Regions from separate parts of the Streptomyces cyaneofuscatus genome, predicted to be linked through region 3. Evidence: riboswitches for the same ligand, from Rfam matches in the RefSeq annotation. Region 3 holds a riboswitch; each other region holds the start of a gene.
What was found. A riboswitch is a leader RNA that binds a small molecule or an ion and turns the genes downstream of it on or off. The one in region 3 is predicted to bind cyclic di-AMP.
Positions count from the first base shown of each region.

Region 1: linked by a shared signal. The riboswitch ahead of R2B67_RS22195 (transglycosylase family protein) and the one ahead of R2B67_RS32310 (C40 family peptidase) in region 3 are both predicted to bind cyclic di-AMP.
Region 2: linked by a shared signal. The riboswitch ahead of R2B67_RS03280 (LysM peptidoglycan-binding domain-containing M23 family metallopeptidase) and the one ahead of R2B67_RS32310 (C40 family peptidase) in region 3 are both predicted to bind cyclic di-AMP.

Region 1 covers NZ_CP137002.1:5,024,164-5,029,009, reverse strand. The annotation lists gene R2B67_RS22205 (FtsB family cell division protein) at 1-231, opposite strand, end outside; gene eno (phosphopyruvate hydratase) at 344-1,624, opposite strand; gene R2B67_RS22195 (transglycosylase family protein) at 2,036-2,752, opposite strand; cyclic di-AMP (ydaO/yuaA leader) riboswitch at 2,758-2,955, opposite strand; gene R2B67_RS22190 (transglycosylase family protein) at 3,246-4,352, opposite strand; gene R2B67_RS22185 (cytochrome P450 family protein) at 4,517-4,846, opposite strand, start outside.
Region 2 covers NZ_CP137002.1:810,760-815,605, forward strand. The annotation lists gene R2B67_RS03270 (STM4011 family radical SAM protein) at 1-554, shown strand, start outside; gene R2B67_RS03275 (SGNH/GDSL hydrolase family protein) at 558-1,385, opposite strand; gene R2B67_RS03280 (LysM peptidoglycan-binding domain-containing M23 family metallopeptidase) at 1,548-2,525, opposite strand; cyclic di-AMP (ydaO/yuaA leader) riboswitch at 2,529-2,689, opposite strand; gene R2B67_RS03285 (tyrosine-protein phosphatase) at 3,101-3,913, shown strand; gene R2B67_RS03290 (DUF6126 family protein) at 3,918-4,094, opposite strand; gene R2B67_RS03295 (helix-turn-helix domain-containing protein) at 4,138-4,746, opposite strand; gene R2B67_RS03300 (aspartate aminotransferase family protein) at 4,806-4,846, opposite strand, start outside.
Region 3 covers NZ_CP137002.1:7,300,677-7,305,522, forward strand. The annotation lists gene R2B67_RS32295 (ATP-binding protein) at 1-244, shown strand, start outside; gene R2B67_RS32300 (LysR family transcriptional regulator) at 272-1,186, opposite strand; gene R2B67_RS32305 (LysE family translocator) at 1,260-1,904, shown strand; gene R2B67_RS32310 (C40 family peptidase) at 2,003-2,473, opposite strand; cyclic di-AMP (ydaO/yuaA leader) riboswitch at 2,477-2,642, opposite strand; gene R2B67_RS32315 (hypothetical protein) at 3,017-3,322, opposite strand; gene R2B67_RS32320 (ATP-dependent Clp protease proteolytic subunit) at 3,330-3,977, opposite strand; gene R2B67_RS32325 (excalibur calcium-binding domain-containing protein) at 4,141-4,656, opposite strand.

The DNA of each region.
Region 1 (4,846 bases), 2.3 Mb from region 3:
CCGCTCCTGCTCGGCGATCTCGTCGCGCTGGGAGACGTACTGACGCATCGGGTAGGCGAGCGCGACCACCAGGGAGCAGACCACCAGCGCCAGGAACGCGGCCCGGCCGGTGAGCCGGGAGCGGCGGGCCTGGCGGCGGTTCTGGGAGCGGTACACGCGGGCCGCGGTCTGCTCGCCGAGCAGTCGCAGCCTGGTCGCGGTGGAGAACCGGTCGCGGTCCTTCCCGGCCATGTTCTCTCGCCTCCCCGTCATACACGTCCGTCCCCGCACACGGTACGGGACCGGGTGCGGGGACGGGCGGAGGCTACCGTCCCAGGGCCGCGGGTCAGCCCTGGGAAGGGGGTCAGCCCTTGAAGCGCGGGAAGGCGGAGCGGCCCGCGTACACCGCGGCGTCGTCGAGGATCTCCTCGATGCGCAGCAGCTGGTTGTACTTGGCGACGCGATCCGAGCGGGCCGGGGCGCCGGTCTTGATCTGGCCGCAGTTCACGGCGACGGCGAGGTCGGCGATGGTGACGTCCTCGGTCTCACCGGAGCGGTGCGACATCATGCACTTGAAGCCGTTGCGCTGGGCCAGCTCGACGGCGTCCAGGGTCTCGGTCAGCGAACCGATCTGGTTGACCTTCACGAGCAGGGCGTTGGCGGAGCCCTCCTCGATGCCGCGGGCCAGGCGCTCGGGGTTGGTGACGAAGAGGTCGTCGCCGACGATCTGCACCTTGGAGCCGATGCGGTCGGTGATGACCTTCCAGCCGGCCCAGTCGTCCTCGTACAGCGGGTCCTCGATGGAGACCAGCGGGTACGCGGAGACGAGCTCCTCGTAGTACTCGGTCATCTCGGCGGCCGAGCGGGACTTGCCCTCGAACTCGTAGACGCCGTCCTTGTAGAACTCGGACGCGGCGACGTCGAGCGCGAGTGCGACATCGCGGCCCGGGACGTAACCGGCCTCCGTGATGGCCTCGACGATGAGGTCCAGGGCGGCGCGGTTGGACTCCAGGTTCGGGGCGAAGCCGCCCTCGTCGCCGAGTCCGGTGGACAGGCCCTTGGTCTTGAGGACCTTCTTCAGCGTGTGGTAGATCTCCGCGCCCCAGCGCAGGGCCTCGGAGAAGGACTCCGCGCCGATCGGGGCGATCATGAACTCCTGGATGTCCACGTTGGAGTCGGCGTGCGAGCCGCCGTTCAGGATGTTCATCATCGGAACGGGCAGCAGGTGCGCGTTCGGGCCGCCGAGGTAGCGGAAGAGCGGCAGGTCGGACGCCTCGGAGGCGGCGTGCGCGACGGCGAGCGAGACACCGAGGATGGCGTTCGCGCCGAGCGAGGCCTTGTTCTCGGTGGCGTCCAGGTCGAACATCGCCTGGTCGATGAGGCGCTGCTCGGTGGCGTCGTACCCGACGAGCTCCGGGCCGATCTGCTCGATGACGGCGAGGACGGCCTTCTCGACGCCCTTGCCCTGGTAGCGGTTGGGGTCACCGTCGCGAAGCTCAACAGCCTCGAACGCACCGGTGGAGGCGCCGGACGGAACGGCAGCACGGCCCGTGCTGCCGTCGTCGAGGCCAACCTCGACCTCGACCGTGGGGTTGCCCCGGGAGTCGAGGATTTCCCTGGCTACGACGACGTCGATGGACGGCACGAGGCATCTCCTTCTGGGATATGACGCTGGTTGTGCAGGGTCACTGTGGCCTTGCGACACGAGCCTAACCGGCCCGGCCGCGTCAGTCGGCCGACCGCCCGTCTCCTGGGACGAAAAAGGACCCAAGGGCCAGCATCACGGGACAAATCTCTAGAAATCTACTGGGCGGTAACAAGCGGCGGGGGTGCGATGCCGACAAGAAGTGAACGGATCGCCCACCATTCCCATCCCCATCACCCGTCATCGCCCCTACCCCCATCCCCGCCGGCGTCCTTCACACGGCGGGAGCGGCGCCCTTCCCACGGAAAGACCCCGGCCCGGCGCGCACGGGGGGAGTAGCGCGCCGGGCCGGGGAGCCGTGCGAGGGAGGGTGCCGCCGGACCCCCTCCCTCCGGGGAGGAGAGCCGGCTGTTACTTCAGGTGGAGCTGCTGACCCGGGAAGATCAGGTTCGCGTCCTTGACGATGTCGTCGTTGAGCTTGAAGAGCTTGCTCCAGCCGCCCTTGACGCCTTCCTTGTCGGCGATCTTGCTCAGGGTGTCGCCGGTCTTGACCTTGTACTCGCCGTCGCCCTTCTGGACCTTCTCACCGGTCGGGGTGGTGACGGTCTTCTTGGAGCTCTCGGCCTTGGGGGCGGCCGGGGCGGTGCGCTGCTCGCTGCGCGTGGTGGGCTGCTCGGCCTTGCGCTCGGGCTGGGCCTGCTCGGGCTTGCTCGCGGACTGGCCGGAGCCGGTGTTCACGCCCGGGTCCACACCGTCGTTGGTGAGGCCGCCGGCGCCGGCGCAGGCCCAGGCGCCCGGGCCCTGCATGTCGAGGAGCTTCTCGGCGGTGGCGATCTGCTGGTCCTTGGAGGCCAGGTCGGCGCGCGAGGCGTACTGCGTACCGCCGGCGGCGGCCCAGCTCGACTGCGAGAACTGGAGCCCGCCGTAGTAGCCGTTGCCGGTGTTGATGGACCAGTTGCCGCCGGACTCGCACTGGGCGACGGCGTCCCAGGTCTCGACGGAGGCGGCGGAAGCGTTGGTCGCACCCATCAGCGGGACGGCCACGGCGGCACCGGTGATGCCCGCGAGGGTGGCGAAACGGACGGTCTTCGAGGGGCGGCGGTGCTTGCCCTTGCTGTTCAGCAGCATGGAACGGATCTCCTCACCGACGCCTACGAGGTGAGCTGTCGGGTTCGGGCTGATGAGTTGCCCGGTCGCGCGACCTTGCGCGCGACTTCACCCCAAGCCGTTCCCGTACGTCCCCGGCCTCGAAGGAGCTGTCCTTCGAAGGGGTTGTACGGACCCGGCGGCCTACCTGGGTCCCCCGCTCCTGCCTACGGCGCTTACGCGTCTGTTCCCTTCGACCGACGGCAGGATTCGGCGTGACGGTCGACGGGGCCCGCGGTGCGAGCGGTTCCGACCGTAAACACAGGCAACCCCGACATTCAAAGATGGACATACTGGCCCAATCGGCGCTTACTTGCTCACCCTGACGGACCGTTTCCGCAGGTCGGAGGGGATCTGCGCCGAGCGGGCGGACGCGACGCGCCAGTTGCAGCAAAGAGACCCATGTCTCACTTACGCATAAGTGGACATAGGCCTCTGAACTACCCGCGATTTTGGGGCGTTTTCCCGGATTCGATCAGTTGGCGGCGGGCGCCTCCGCGCCCGTTCCGGCGCCCGCATCGGCACCCGCCCCGGCACCGGTCTCGGCACCTTCCGCGGCGCTCTGACCCAGCCCCAGATCCAGGCTCTGGCCGGGCAGGATCAGGTCCGGGTCGGAGCCAAGGAGGTCCTTGTTGGCCTCGTACAGGCCGGTCCAGCCCTGGGGGAGTTCCTGGGCGTCCGCGATGGCCCAGAGGTTGTCCCCGGGCTGCACGGTGTAGCCGCCGCCGGTGACCGCGCCGCCGTCCCGCGCGTCACTCTCGCCCCGCGAGGCGTGCCGGCCGGACTCGCGAGGGCCGTCCTCCTGCCCCACCGCACCGGCCTCCTCGGGGGCCGGTGCGCCGCGGTGCTTGCCGCCGGTGCGGTCGGTGCCCTGCGAGGCGTCGGGGGCGGAGGTGGAGGGCTGCGAGGCGTCAGGAGAGCCGGGGGTGCCGGTCTTTCCGGTGGCGGGGGGCGTAGTGGAAGGCTTCGCCGAGGGGTCGAGCGTGTCAGCTCCGCCCTTCTTCTCCCCCTTGCCGGTTCCGTCCGTCTTGTCGGTGGAGTCCGTGGTGCCGGTCTTGTCCGTGGCGCCGGTCGAGTCCGTGTTGCCGGAACCTCCCGCTTCACCCTTTTCGTCCGCTCCATCCGCTTCGTCCGCCGGAGCGGTCGTCGGGTCCTGGGTGGGGTCGGTGGAGGGCGCGGTACCGGGGTCGACACCGGGCAGGCTGCCGTCCACCGCGAGGCCGGAGATCACCGCGCAGCTCGGCCACGCCTGCGGGCCCTTGTCGTCCAGGACCTTCTCGGCGACGGAGATCTGCTGCGAGCGGCTGGCCAGGTCGGCCCGCTCCGCGAAGGCGTCGCCGCCGTACGCCGACCAGGTCTCCTGCGAGAACTGAAGCCCGCCGTAGTAGCCGTTGCCGAGGTCGGCACTCCACATGCCGCCGCTCTCGCACTCCGCGACCCGGTCCCAGGTGGTGGCGTCGGCTGCGTGTGCGCCCGCCGCGCCGAGGAGCGGAATGGCGATGGCCGATCCGGTCACGCCTGCGGCGACGACGATGGCGGGTGCCTGACGAGGGCGGCGGTGTCTGCCGTTCGCGGAGCCCATGGGATATGCCTTCCGTGCGACTGACAAGCAAGAACTGAGGAGCAAGAAGCTGTTGAACAAGTGACGCGTGGGCAACCGGTGAACAGCGGCCGACGCGTCGAACCGTGAACCTAGCGGGACTCGAACGCATGTCACAAGTCGATGCAGCGCAGATCACGTGAAAGTCACAGAGGTGACAGCGTGTCACTTTGTTCGAGGCGGCGACCGGGCTCGAACTGCACCGGCAGGGTGCGCAGTCCGCGCATGATGAGCCCGCCGCGCCAGCGCAAATCGCCAGGTTCTGCGGCAAGTCGCAGGTCAGGAAGGCGTCTCAGCAGGGTCGCCACCGCGGCCTGGCCCTCCAGCCGGGCCAGCGGTGCCCCCAGGCAGTAGTGGATTCCGTGACCGTAGCCGAGATGCTGATTGTCACTCCGTGACAGATCGAGCGCGTCCGGATTCGCGAACCGTTCCGGGTCCCGGTCCGCCGCCGCCAGCACCACCAGCACCGGGTCCCC
Region 2 (4,846 bases), 6.5 Mb from region 3:
GCCGCTGCCGGGAGCTGTCCGCGCGCGGCATCCGCTACAGCGTGGGCGTGGTGGGGTTCGACGAGCATCTGGAGGAGGCCCGGCGGCTGCGGGCCGCGCTGCCTGCCGAGGTCTACCTCTGGGTGAACGCCGCCGAGGGGCACACGTACACCGATGAGGAGGCGGAGCGGTGGACGGAGCTGGACCCGCTCTTCCCCTACAGCCGGCATCCGCACCGCTCGGCCGGGCTGCCCTGCCGGACGGGCGAGTCGGTGATCTCGGTGGACGGTGACGGCACGGTGCGGCGCTGCCACTTCGTCAAGGCGGAGCTGGGCAACCTCTACGACGGCAGCTACCGCGCGGCGCTCGGTCCCCGGGCCTGCCCGCTGGCCGTGTGCGACTGCCACATCGGCTACGTACACCTGGAGACGCTGCCGCTGTACGACGTGTTCGCGGGCGGCGTCCTGGAGCGGATACCCGCCGGGTCCGGCGTGGGCCCGGGGCCGGACCCGGCACCGGGCGGACCCGTGGTCCCCGGCCCGTCCCGGCGTACGCTCCCGCTCCTCAACCCCTGATCCCTACAGCGGCAGCAGGTCCGGCCGCTTCGCCTCGACGTGGTCGCCGGACGACTCGCCGCGCAGCCGCCGGCCGATCCACGGCACGAGGTACTCCCGCGCCCACTGGATGTTGTCGCGCCGCTCGTCGAAGGGGCGGCGCTGGGCCTGCGGCGGCCAGGGCTGGTCCGGGTCGGCCGGCACCTCGTGGCCGAGGACCTGGGCGGCGCGCAGCGCGACGCGGGTGTGGCCCTCGGGCGACAGGTGGAGCCGGTCGGCGTCCCATGCGCGCCGGTCCTGGACCGAGCGCAGCGACCACAGGTCGAGCACGGGGCACTGGTACCGGTCGGCGATGGCCCTCAGGTGCACGTTGTACGTGGCGATCTTGCCGCGCATGTGGCGCAGCACCGGAACGCCCCGGGTGTCGAACCCGGTGGTGACCATGACGGTGCCGACCGCCTCGGTCAGGTCCGCGACAGCCCGCTCGAAGCGCTCGGCCAGATCGTCGGGGTCGGTGCCGGGCCGGATGATGTCGTTGCCGCCCGCGCAGAAGGTGACCAGGTCGGGGGCCAGTTCCTTGGCGCGGGGCAGCTGCTCCTCGACGATCTGGTCGAGGAGGCGTCCGCGTACGGCGAGATTGGCGTAACGGAAATTGCCGTGCCGGGTCTCGTCCGGGTTCGTCGCCGCGTCGGGGGCGGGGAGCCGGTCGGCGAGCAGAACCGCGAACCGGTCCGCCCAGCCGACAAAGGTGCCGTCGGGGCCGGGGTCGCCGACGCCCTCCGTGAAACTGTCCCCGATCGCCGCGTACGACCCGATGATGTTCTGCTGCTGGGTTCTCGAATCGTCTGCCACAAGCACATATCCTGCACCGTTCAATGTGACCTACGCGACCGTAATACGGGGTTGACGGGTGGTGACATAGACCACCCGGTCAGATTTCGGTAAAGCCGGAATAAGTGGAGGGGCGGTGCGCCGCCGCGCACCGCCCCTCGATCACTTCTTCTCGCCCTGGGGTCAGAGGGAGACGCCGTGCTGGCGCAGGTAGGCGACCGGGTCGACGTCCGAGCCGTAGCTCGGGCCGGTGCGGACCTCGAAGTGGAGGTGCGGGCCGGTGGAGTTTCCGGTGGAGCCGGAGAGGCCGATCTGCTGGCCGCCGGTGACGGTCTGGCCGGCGGAGACGCTCAGCGAGGACTGGTGGGCGTACTGGGAGTACATGCCGTCCTCGTGCTTGATGACGACCTCGTTGCCGTACGAACCGCTCCAGCCGGCCGAGACCACGGTGCCCGGGCCGATCGCCTTGACGGGGGTGCCGGAGGCGGCCTGGAAGTCGGAGCCGGTGTGGTAGCCGCTGGACCAGCTGGAGCCGGAAGCGCGGTACTGGGTGGTGACGTTGGCGTTGTCGAGCGGCGCGGTCCAGCCGGAGCCGGTGGACTCGGAGGAGCCGGTCTGCGTGGAGGCGCCGGACTCGGCGGCGGCGTCGGACTCGTCGGCCGAGAGGGTGTCGGCCTTCGGGGCCGGCTCGGCCTTCTTCGGGGCGGCCTTCTTCGGCGCGGCGGCCTTGGGGGCCGGGGCGGACTTCTTGGCCTCCGAAGGCGCGGCGGTGCCGGTGGCCTTGGCGCCGAGGGTCAGCTTCATGCCCGGGAAGATCAGGCCGGGGTTCTCGCCGACGGTCGAGCGGTTGTCCTGGTACAGCTTCTGCCAGCCGCCCTTGACCTGGTGCTCGGTCGCGATCTTCGCGAGGTAGTCGCCGGAGACGACGGCGTACGTCTTCGGGGCGGCCTTCTTCGCCGTGGCGGGCGCGGCCTGCGGTGCGGCCTGCTGGGCGCTCTGCGCGGCGGCGGGCTGGACGGCGGGGGCCGCCTTCTCCGCGGCGTGGGCGCCGGTCGCGCCGAACAGCGGGAGGGCGAGTACGGCGCCGCCGGTGCCCGCGGCGAGGACGCCGCGGTGGATCGGGCCGGACTTGGGACGGCGGTGCTTACCCTTTGCGGGCATGGGGAAGTTCCTCTCCGGCGCCTGCGAGGTGAGCTGTCGGGTTCGGGCTGGAGATGCCCGGCCGCCGGATGGCGGCTTCACCCCTAGCCGGTCCGGATCGCTCCGGGCCGGCGGCTTACCTGGTTCCCCCGCTCCTGCCACACGTGAGTGGGTGGGTGCGAATTCCGGGCGGCGGCAGGATTAGGCGGTCCGTCCGGATTGACGGTGACCGTAAACGAGTGAGGACGACGGGAACAAGCCGTCGGTTGCGCCCCGGAATCATCGATTCAATTTCGCTCCGGATTTCCCGTCACCCTCCGTGGATTACGGATCTTGGCTTTCCGTGCGGATCCCGGGAAATAGCCAGGGCGCCGCCGCCACGGTCCGTCACGGATATGATCCCGCTCACCTACGGAATCCCATCTCCCCCATTAGCAGGGCATGTTCTACGAAATGCACCAATACGGACATGCCGTCGACGCGACCCCTGACACCCCGTCAGACTTCCGATGATTGCCCCGTGAACCGATGTCGTATCGTCACAGGAGCGCCCTCGCCGGAGAGCCGCGCCGACGCCGAAGATTCCAGGAGCCACCGTGACGCAGCAGGTGCCGCAGGTCCCGCCGACCGAGACCGAACTGACCGGAGTCCGCAACTTCCGTGACGTGGGCGGGCTTCCCACCGAGGACGGGCGGCGCACCGCCTTCGGCCGGCTCTACCGCAGCGGCCACCTGGCGCACGCCACCGCCGAGGACGCGCTCTTCCTCGGCGGACTCGGGCTGCACACCGTCTTCGACTTCCGCAATTCCGCCGACCACAAGCTCGACGGGTACGACATCGAGCTGGCCGGTGTCCGCAATGTCAGTATTCCGCTCTCCGACCCGGCCGACGGAGCAGAGTTCTGGCGGCTGGTCCGCGACGGGAACATCGAGCAGCTGCGCTCGATCCTGGCGAACGGCAAGGGCACCGAGCGCATGATCACCATGTACCGCTCGACCATCGTGGACCGCACCGCCGAGCACAGCCGCGTCCTGCACGCCCTGGCGGAGGACAGCGTGCCGGCCCTGATGCACTGCGCGGCGGGCAAGGACCGGGCCGGCCTGTCGATCGCGGTCTCGCTGCTCGCGGTCGGCGTCGAGCGCGAGGCGATCGAGGCGGACTACCTCAAGTCCAACGATCCGCACCGCCGGTACAAGGTGAAGCGCACGGACATGTCGGAGACCGGGATGTCCCCCGAGGTGATGGAGCTCCTCAATCCGCTCTTCGGGGCGCAGGCCTCCTACCTCGCGGCGGCGTTCGCGGCCATCGACGACACCTGGGGCACGACCGACCGCTACCTGTCGGAGGGGCTGGGCGTCTCCCCCGAGACCCGGGAGCGGCTGCGCGAGCGCCTCCTCGACCAGGGCTGAGCGCCTACTCGGCGCCCGCCACCACGAAGAGCAGGTAGAGGAAGGCCGCGATCACGTGGCCGACCACCAGGTAGGCGAAGAGCCGGATCACCAGACCGCGCGGCATCCGGCGCTCCTGCGTGTCCTTCGTGGCCTTCGGGCGCCTCGGGGTCAGCGGGTCGTAGTGCTCGGAATCGGACATGACGGTCCTCTCTGCCGGCCTCGCGGCCGGGGGAACGAAGGGGTCAGCGCGCGTGGAGCGCGTTGCCGAGGCAGAGCTCGGCCGCGGGGCTCTGCAGCAGGGAGTGGACGAAGAGCAGCTCCGCCCCGCCCCGGTCCAGGGCCGCGATCCGGTGCGGCGTGAGCGAGTCGAAGTGGGCGCTGTCGCCCGGGTCCAGATCGTGCACGGTCTCCCCCAGCGCGACCCGCAGCCGCCCGCCGAGGACGTACAGCCACTCCTCACCGGGGTGCACCCGCACCAGATCGCCCTGGGCGCCGTACGGGACCCGGACCCGCAGCGCCTGCATGGCGCGGCCGGAGCCGCCGGCCCTACGGTACATCCAGCCGTCCGCCTCGGCGCCCTCGAAGGCGCCGCCGCGGATGACCGCCTCCCGCTCGGGCGGCTTCTCGCCGAGAAGCTCGGAAACCGTCGTACCGTAGATACGGGCGAGGCCCAGCAGCATGGGCAGCGAAGGCTGCCTGCGGCCGGTCTCCAGCCGGGAGAGGTGGGCCGGGGAGAGTCCGGCCCGCTGGGCGGCGGTCTCCAGGGTGAGACCGCGGCCACGGCGCAGGTCGCGCAGTCGGGGGGCGACGCCGGGGAGCTCGTCGGCCGCCCCTTCGTCCGGAGGGTTCATGCGTCCATTGGGCCAGGAACTTTCCTCCCGGGCAAATAAATTGCCCCGGAGGCAAAATTTCAGCGGTTGGCCACGGCCTGCTTGACCAGGGTCCGGCCGA
Region 3 (4,846 bases):
GCCCACCTTCACCGTCGATCTGCGCCTCGAACGCGACGAGGAGCTGCGCCTCGGGGTGACGGACAGTCACCCCCGGTGGCCCCAGCGGCTGCCTGCCGCCGTGCGGCAGGACAACGGACGCGGCATGGTGATCATCCGGTCGCTGGCCAAGGAGTACGGGGGACGGCTCACGGTCGTCCCGACGGCCGAGGGCGGCAAGACGGTCTGGATCGCGCTGCCCTGGGCGGTGCCGGTCCAGGGCTGACCACAGGGCCGGGAGGGGCGGCGGGATTCAGGAGGCCGCCGCCCGCCCGAACCCGCTCCGCAACAGGGCGAGCAGCGTCGCCGCCGCGGCGGTCGCCCGGTCGCCGCGGTGCACCACGGAGATCGTCCGGCGGAACTCCGCGGGCTCCAGCCGCCGTACGGCCAACGGCGTGGCCGACAGCGACGCGACCATCTCCGGCACCACCGCCACGCCGAGCCCCGCGCTGACCAGCGCGCACACCAGCGCGTAGCCCGGCGACTCGCACACCACCGCCGGGGTGGCGCCCGCCGCCGCCAGCGCGCTCTCCACCCCGCGCCGGGGCGGATGCGCCGGAGCGCTGCTGATCAGCGGCCGGCCCGCCAGCTCGGCGACCGGCAGCCGGCCTGACCCTTCGGAGAGCCGGTGCCCGACCGCGGTCGCCAGCACCAGCTCCTCCACCAGCAGGGGTTCCACGGTGACGCCCGGCGGCGGCGGGTCGGCCACCGCCGGTTCGTAGGTGTGGGTCAGCGCCAGGTCCACCTCGCCCGCGGTGACCGCCGCGATCCCGCCCGGCGGCTCGTACTCGGTGACGGCCAGCTCGACCTCCGGATGGGCCCGCCGGAACGCGCTCAGGACCGGCGGCAGCAGATGGACCCCGGCCGTCGTGAACGTCCCCACACGCAGCCTGCCGCCCGACAGCCCGGCCAGCTGCGCCAGCTCGTGCCGCGCCTGGTCCAGCTCGTCCAGGACCCGCCGGGCCCGCCCCGCCAGCAGCTCACCGGCGGCCGTCAGCCGCGCCCCGCGATGGTGGCGCACCAGCAGCGTCGCCCCGGCCTCTCGCTCCAGCTTGGCCAGCTGCTGGGAGAGGGCGGGCGCGGTGTAGCCGAGGTGGGCGGCGGCCCGCGTGATCGATCCGGTCTCGGCGACCGCCACCAGCGCGGCGAGCCGCGTCGGGTCGTACATGAAGCGTTCCTTTAGGCAGACCCAGAAGATTGCAAGTACACGCTAAAGGCTCCGCCGGTCCAGGCTGGACCCCATGGACGCACAACTGATCGCCTTCACCGGGGTCGCCGCCGGCATGGTCGCGCTGCCCGGCGCCGACTTCACCGTCGTCGTACGCAACGCCCTGGCCTCGCGCACCGCCGGTCTGGCCACCGCCCTCGGCGTCGCCGGGGGACTGCTCGTCCACACCGCGCTCGCCGTGGCGGGGCTCGCCGCGGTGCTGGTGACGATGCCCGTCCTCTTCCGCACGGTCCAGCTGCTCGGCGGCGCGTACGTGCTCTACCTCGGGATCAGCGCCCTGTACGCGATCCGGCGCCGGGTCTCCGAGGAGGGCCGTACGCCGGAGCATGCACCGGGGCCGAAGGAGCCCGAGGGGCTCGGGCGCGCGCTGCGCCAGGGATTCCTGACCAACGCGCTCAACCCGAAGGCGCCGGTCCTCTTCCTCAGCCTGCTGCCGCAGTTCGTCCCGGACGGGCAGCCGCCGCTGCCCAGGACCCTCCTGCTCGCCGCCCTCGTGGTCGCCCTCGCCCTCGTCTGGTTCTCGGCCCTCGCCCTGCTCGTGGACCGGCTGGGGCGGTGGCTGCGCCGGCCGCGTACCGCCCGGGCGATCGAGGGCGGCAGCGGCGTGGCGCTCACCGGACTGGGGCTGGCGCTGGTGACCGGGCCCCTCCTGCGCTGAGGTGCGCCGAGGGGCCCGTGCGCCCGCAAGGGACGGAGCGTCCGGCCGCAAGGGACAGAGAGCGCCCGGCCGCAAGGGAAGAGCGTCCGGCAGGTGGGTCAGCGGACCCGTCCGTACCAGACGCTCTTGGACCAGATTTTCGCCTTACGCACCACATCCCCGGATTTGGGGGAGTGCCAGATCTTCCCGCCCCCGGCGTAGATGCCCACGTGGTAGACGCTGCGGCCGGAATGGAAGAAGACCAGGTCGCCGGGTTTCCGCTTCGACGAGGAGATACGGCTGGTCTTGTTGTACTGCTGCTGTGCTGTGCGGGGAAGCTTCTTCCCCGCCTTCTTGAACGAGTAGACAGTCAGCCCCGAGCAGTCGAACCGGCTGGGACCCGCGGCCCCGTACTTGTACGGAGCCCCCTTCTTCGACGCGGCGATCTTGAGCGCCTTCGTCGAGTGGGTGGCGGCCTCGGCATCGTCGACCAGACCTGGCGCCAGCATCGAGGACGTCACGGCCAGGGTGAGTACGGAAGCCGTACCGACCCGGGCGAACAGAGACGGGACATGAACCTGCGCAGACATGCGCAACCCTTCGTCAGCCGCCTGTGAAGGATGACCTGTCGGGTTCGGGCTGGCGAAGTTGCCCGGCCGCTTGACGCGGCTTCACCCCGAGGGCTTCCCGGTCTCCCGGTCGGCCCGTAATGCTCGGGTCCTCCACTCCTGCCGATCCACTCCTTGTCGACCAGTCATCCGGGAAGCGGCAGGACTCGGCGTCCACCCGGACCGCCCCGCCGCGGTGGCGGGGGCTTGTCGTCCCAGGGATCTTGACTCACCAAGTGCCGGATTTCCGAGCCGAAACAGTGATTTGTGAGTCTCCTCACCACTGATCCATTCAGGTGGACAGGGTGGATTCGCCCCCGCCGACGAGCCGGGCGCACGCCCCCGTACCAGCGACGAAAGGCCGCATTCCGGGTACGGCTCCCGCGTCGAGCGCAAGTTGGGGCGTCGCTCGTGCGGGTGATCGCCTACGCCGAACGAGCGAGGGAAATTGATCGCGGCACCGGGCGTGTCGCGCGCGGGGCGACCGGCCCGCTCCCGTAATGCGCTCCCGGCGCGCGGAGCGGTTCAGTTCGGGGTCGGCGGCACGGCGACCCTGCCCGCCCGCCGCTCGCCGTCCAGCACCCGCAGGGCCCGTGCGAGCGTCGCCGCGTGGATCTGCCGCTCGCCGCGCTCGTGCATCAGGGAGAGGGCATCGCGCAGGGCCGCGGCCCGGGAGACCAGGGCCTGCGCGGCTCTCAGCGCGCTGTAGGTGTCGCTGCCGCGCGCCGGGTTGATGCGGCCCACCTGGTCGAGGACCGCGAGGTAGCAGTCGATCAGCTCACCCTCGGCGCGGGTCAGTGCGGGTAGGGGCGGGAACTCCGTGGGTTCCATGGGCGGTTCACCTCACGTCGTGCGGCGGCTGGGAGAGTGTGCGGTTCTCCACGACGTGGTCCACCAGCCCGTAGGCGCGAGCGGCCTCCGCGTCGAGGATGGTGTCGCGCTCGATGTCGGCGGTGACCCGCTCGGCGGTCCGGCCCGTGTGCCGGACCAGCATGCCCGTGAACAGCTCGCGGGTGCGCACCAGTTCGCGCGCGTGGATCTCCAGGTCGGACGGCTGGCCCCGCAACGGCTCTGCCAGCGCGGGCTGTTGAATGACTACCCGCGCGCCGGGCAGGGCATGTCGCCGCCCCGGAGCTCCGGCCGCCAGAAGAGCGGCCGCGTAGGAGCCGGCCTGCCCCAGACAGAAGGTCTCCACCTCGCAGGTCAGAAACCGCATCGTGTCGTAGACCGCCGCCATCGCCCCGAACGAGCCGCCGGGGCAGTTGATGTACAGCGACAGCGGCCGGTCCGGCTCAGCGTGCTCCAGATACATGAACTGCGCGATCAGATCGCTCGCCGCGGTGTCGTCGATCGGACTCCCGAGGAAGACGATCCGCTCGGACAGAAGCTTGGAGTACGGGTCCTGGGTCCGGGTCCCGGTCGCGGTGCGCTCGGTGAACTCGGGCAGTACGTAACGGGCGTCGGGTCGGGCATCGGGTCGGATCATGGCGGAGCCCCTCTCCTGGGTGCGTGACGGAACGCAGGCGCGACACAGGTCCGCCCTGCGCTCACGTCCTGTCAAAAATGTACAGGACGTACAGAAGAGAGGGAGGGTTGACGCGTTCGCGGGACCGAAGAGAGGGGCGGTGGGTGTCTATTCGCCTGTTCGTCTATTCGCAGCCGACTCCGTCACCGTCACGGTCGAGGTGGGAGTCGTACCCGGGGTCGCCTCTCCTGATGGGAGCGGCGCCCGCCGCACGGACGGCGGTGCAGTTCTTGTAGTACGTGGATCCCCCGCCCGAGTCGTCGCCCTCGTCGTAGACCGGGTCGGGCGCCTCGGCGGCGGGCTCGGGCGGCGGAGCGGTGACGGTGACTCGTACCTTCTTGATTTTCGTGACCGTCGGGGCCGGCTCCGGGCTGGCTGTCACGGTCACCTTGGCCGTCTCCGTCACGGTGACGGTCACCGTCGGCCCGGGCTCTGTCTTCACCGCCGCTGTCTGTACAGCTTCCGGCTCCTCGCCGGTGGCGCCGATCCCGATGCCGAGCAGGAACAGCACGCCGGCGGCGGGAAGGATGACGCGCTTACGGGCCCAGCGTGGTCCGGGGGAAGGGTCCGGCGGCGGGACGGTGACGCCCGGCCCCCAGTCCGCTTGCCGTGACGGGTGCTGCGGGTCGTTCCAATTCATTGTCCCCCCAAGGAAGTTCGTGGAGGAACGACGCTAATGAGCCGGGCGCGCCCGCAGGAGGAGGATGTTCCGTTGGTGATGGAGTTGTGACCAAAGAGCGGGGGAGTGATGGTCACGGCTCAGCGGTGGAGTCGTGTTGTGCGGATGCCGCGCGGCTCCGGGGCGGTTGCGCGCGCGCCTTAAGCTGGGG